Regions from separate parts of the Limnomicrobium aquaticum genome, predicted to be linked through region 2. Evidence: predicted binding sites of a transcription regulator. Region 2 holds the regulator's gene; the other holds the start of a gene.
What was found. The regulator LexA, encoded in region 2, represses DNA repair genes until DNA is damaged. The targets are predictions, from matches to a motif close to TGTTCNNNNTGTGTTCNG.

Region 1 (2,393 bases), on a different contig from region 2:
CGATCTCGAGCCACCGGCGCGGCTGGTGCAGAGCCGGATTGCCGAGCTTTCCGGACTGATGAAGGACACGGGCGCTGCCCTTGTCAGGATGTCCGGCTCGGGTGCAAGCTGCTTTGCGCTTTACGAAACGGAAGCTCAGGCGCGCGAAAGCCTCGAGCGGTTGACAGCGGCGCGGCCGCAATGGTTCTTCATGCAGACGCGCACGGTGGGAAAGGGAGAGACAGACGATGCCAGGACTTGACGAGACGCGGCCCTTCATTCCCGTCGGTATCGCCATACTGACGGTCTCCGACACCCGGACGCTGGCCGATGACAAGTCGGGCGATACGCTGCAGGCGCGCATTCTCGACGCAGGGCACAAGCTGATAGACCGCGCGATCGTGACGGACGACAAAGCCTTGATCCGCGAACGCGTGGAGGCGTGGACGAAACGGGACGAGATTGATGTGGTAATCACGACCGGCGGCACAGGATTTACCGGCCGCGATGTGACGCCCGAGGCCCTGGAACCACTGTTCGAGAAGAAGATGGATGGCTTCGCGGAAGTCTTCCACCGCATTTCCTATGACAAGATCGGTACATCGACGATCCAGTCGCGCGCCACGGGCGGCGTTGCCAATGCCACCTTCATCTTCGTGCTGCCGGGCTCACCGGGGGCCTGCAAGGATGCCTGGGACGGCATTCTGAAGGGGCAGCTCGACTATCGACACATGCCCTGCAATTTCGTGGAAATCATGCCGCGGCTGGATGAACATCTGAAGCGCGGGCACGCGAAATAATCAGTCTGCGGTCACGCTATCGCGCCGGGTCACCCAGGCCGGAATGATTTCAGAGCGCAACACGCGCTTCTTGAGGCCAGAGGCCAGCTTTTCCAGATCGAAGCCGCTGCGGACCAGCGAGACGGCCTGACGCTTGGTGAGTATCACGCCATTTTCCAGCGCCGACCGCTTGCGGCCAATGCGCTTGAGCAGCGGCTTACGGAAGGTGCGGGAATCGGAAAAGCGCGCCGGATCGCGCGTCACCGAGGCGTATTCGAAAATTTCCTCGATCCAGCCAGGTTGCGGTCGCGCGCCCGGCTCGATGAGGAACAGCCAATCGCCGCGCGCGCCGTCCAGCACATCCTTCATGTCCCAGTCGCCGTAATAGCGGCAGCCGGCGGCTTCGGCGAGCTTCTGGATGCCGTCGCTGGAACCGTTGTCGAGAATGAGAACATCGGACACAAGACCCTCGACAGCACCGGACACCAGCGCATTCAGCGTATGCGCCGCCTCGGTCTCCTGATCTCTGCATTCCATGATGATCGTCAGCATAAAACCGATTTAACGCATTGCAGCATGAAATGCCACATTTCTGTCATCGGGTGGGTTCGCAAGTTTGTTCTTGTCTTGTTCTCTTTTTCGAGATAGGAATATAGTCATTGAAACGGCGGCTGAGTCTTGCTGCCCAGGAGTTTCCGATGGCAATTCGAACCGATTTTGCCGAGGGTGCTTTTGCGCCCTCGCACAGGGCAGACGTGGCCGAAGCGCTGGCGAGCCAGTCTGGCGCACGCATCGACGTCAATCGCCGGCGCGGCCGTGCGGCTGCGCTCAACATGGCCGGACGCTTCGAGACGCTGGAACGTGCGCGGACAGATGACGGCTGGGATATCCCGGAAGAGCTGCCGCCTTTCAAGACCGAAGTGCAGGTGGAAAAGCCGCGCACGGCGTTAACGCGCAACGAGTCGCCCGACATTCCCTTCGACCGCTCGATCAACCCCTATCGCGGCTGCGAGCATGGCTGCATCTATTGTTTCGCCAGACCGACGCATTCGTACATGGGTCTGTCGGCGGGGCTCGATTTCGAGGCAAAGCTTTTTGCCAAGCCCGATATCGCCAAGCTGCTTGAGCGCGAGCTTTCCAAGCCCGGCTACAAGCCGCGGCCGATCGCCATCGGCACCAACACCGATCCTTATCAGCCGATCGAGAAGGAATGGCGGATCATGCGCCAGGTTCTTGAAGTGCTGGAGGCCGCGCATCATCCGGTGACGATAGTGACGAAGTCGGCACTGGTGACGCGCGACATCGATATCCTGAGCCGGATGGCGAAGGACGGTCTTGCCAAGGTTGCACTCTCCGTCACCACGCTGGACCGTTCACTGGCGCGGGCCATGGAGCCGCGTGCTGCGACGCCGGCGAAACGGCTGGAGGCGATCAAGGAACTCTCTGAAGCTGGCATTCCGGTTGGCGCGATGATGGCGCCGATCATTCCGGGCCTGACCGACCACGAGATCGAACGCGTTTTGGACAGCGTGAAGGCGGCTGGCGCACGCGAGGCCAATTACGTCATCCTGCGCCTGCCTTTCGAGGTCAGCCCACTCTTCCGCGACTGGCTTCTGCGCAATTATCCGGATCGTT
Region 2 (2,393 bases):
CGACAAACACCGCCCGTCCATCCACCTTCGTGATGGATCAGTGGACGAGAGCATTGGCATCGCGGGAGACAGTCAAGCCGGGCAACGTGCCCAAACTTGCGCTTGAGCGCGAAGGCGCTCGAAAGCCGCTTACTGAGGCGGACGAATGGAAGGTGGAGGATGCCATGGAGGCTGCTGGCAAGACTGTCGAACCCGGACGCTTTCTATGTTCCGGACGCGACTGGTGCATCGGCAAGCCTGCAGACAGTCTCCTGATCGCAACCTTCAGCGATTTCGCGTTTCAAGGTCCCGCCTGCCGGCAGGCGCAAATCGTGATCGCGGCTTCGTTCCTGCGCGAGCCCACATGCGGGCCGGGGGAGGGACAGCTTTTCGACCGAAACGCCCTCCGCCGGCGCGGTGCCCTTGCCATCTACCTCGAAGAAACCGCCGATAAGCCGCAGGACACCCGGAGTTCATCGAAATCTTCTGATCAACCATCGCCACCGGCCTACCGGATCATCGGCGCGCTGGACGGGCAAGATCGCCCCTGGCTCCGCCATCGATATTACAACTGGCGAAGCAATTCTTATGGCGAGGCATATCAGCCTGAATAGCGCCCGTGCATTCTCTAGCGTAATTCCGCGCAAAAAGTGGAAACCGGTTTCGCGTCCGGGATTGCGTAAAAACACATAGATAGAGCGTTTCATGTTTCCATCAAATGCTGAAACGCTCTGCTCGCACGAGGCACTCGGCGCATCAATGATAGCGCCGAATCAACCCGACGAGCTTGCCCTGAATCTTCACCCGGTCAGGCCCGAAAATGCGGGTCTCGTAAGCGGGATTGGCAGCCTCCAGTGCGATTGACGCGCCCTTGCGGCGGAACCGCTTCAAGGTCGCTTCCTCGTCGTCGATCAGCGCCACAACGATCTCGCCGGGGCTGGCATTGGACGTGTTGCGGATGATGACCGTATCGCCATCCAGAATGCCGGCGTCGATCATCGAATCGCCCTTGACCTCCAGCGCGTAATGTTCTCCGCCCCCAAGCATCTGCGCGGGAACCGCAATCTCATGCGTGTTGTTCTGGATGGCGGAAATCGGAACACCTGCTGCGATCCGCCCCATGACCGGAACGGAAACACTGGCATCATCATTGGCCGGCGTCGGCGCTTTCGGTGGCTCCGGCACCTTCCCGAGACTTCCCTCGATCACGCTGGGCGAGAAGCCTCGCCGCGGCTGAAGGCTCGGTGTATAGGCCTCCGGCAGCTTGATGACCTCCAGCGCGCGAGCCCTGTTCGGCAGCCGCCGGATAAAGCCGCGTTCCTCAAGCGCCGTGATCAGCCGGTGGATACCGGACTTCGAAGCAAGATCGAGCGCATCCTTCATCTCATCGAAAGACGGCGGGATGCCGGACTCCTTCATCCGCTCGTGGATGAAGAGAAGCAGTTCCTGTTGTTTGCGCGTCAGCATGGGATCACCCCGAAGAATCAAATGAAACAAATCCAGAACGGACACTATATGTTCCATATGTGTTCCGCAAGGTGCTAAGGTTCGATTAACGGTAATGCGTGCGGAACAAAAAAGTGCAGACGGCCCTCCAGTTGACGGAGCCGTGTCTTGCGGAGTGGGTTGTCTTCAACGGCATGGACAAAACGTTACGTGGTGAGCGCGCAGGGATTCGAACCCTGGACCTACTGATTAAAAGTCAGTTGCTCTACCGGCTGAGCTACGCGCTCCCGCGTCTGTCCGGTGCGCAATAGCGAACCGGGCCGGAAAGTTCGCGGAACATATGCAGGAGGCCTTGCCGGGTCAACCCGCAAAATCGCCATTTCTGCGACCATTTGGCGCTTTTTCCGGCGATGCCGAAAAGATGATTGGCGGGTGAGGAGCGTGGGGTCTATATGGGCGTCGTTTTTGGCCTCCCGCGGCGACGGCGGCGGGCAAGGAGTGTTCATGCTGACGGTTGCCGGTATTTCGCTATTCAGCGCGCTTCTCGCAGGCGCCCTGTCCTTCCTCTCTCCTTGCGTGCTGCCGCTGGTCCCTCCGTATCTTTGCTACATGGCCGGCGTGTCGGTCGAGGACTTCCGCAATGGCGGGCAGGGTGCTGCGAACGCCCGGTCACGCAATGCCGTGATCCTCTCCTCCGTCTTCTTCACCCTTGGCTTTGCAACCGTTTTCGTCGCGCTGGGCGCTGGCGCATCGGCGGTCGGGCTGCTGCTTCGCCAGTATATCGACGTGCTCGCCAAGATCGGTGGCGTGATCATCATCATCATGGGTCTGAATTTTCTCGGCCTCTTCCGCATCGGACTGCTCGCGCGCGAGGCGCGGTTCCAGTCATCGGCCAAGCCGGCGACGCTGTCGGGCGCCTATGTCATGGGTCTCGCCTTCGCCTTCGGCTGGACCCCTTGCATCGGACC

Region 1: ABID16_RS17715 (PA0069 family radical SAM protein) is a predicted target of LexA. The motif match lies at 1,376-1,393, and genes of this name have one in related genera.

Annotation. Positions count from the first base shown of each region.
Region 1 is NZ_JBEPMB010000006.1:172,291-174,683, forward strand. It holds gene ABID16_RS17700 (4-(cytidine 5'-diphospho)-2-C-methyl-D-erythritol kinase) at 1-241, shown strand, start outside; gene moaB (molybdenum cofactor biosynthesis protein B) at 228-779, shown strand; gene ABID16_RS17710 (glycosyltransferase family 2 protein) at 780-1,310, opposite strand; gene ABID16_RS17715 (PA0069 family radical SAM protein) at 1,457-2,393, shown strand, end outside.
Region 2 is NZ_JBEPMB010000001.1:1,001,216-1,003,608, reverse strand. It holds gene ABID16_RS04980 (ComEC/Rec2 family competence protein) at 1-593, shown strand, start outside; gene lexA (transcriptional repressor LexA) at 736-1,446, opposite strand; tRNA gene ABID16_RS04970 (tRNA-Lys) at 1,637-1,712, opposite strand; gene ABID16_RS04965 (cytochrome c biogenesis CcdA family protein) at 1,933-2,393, shown strand, end outside.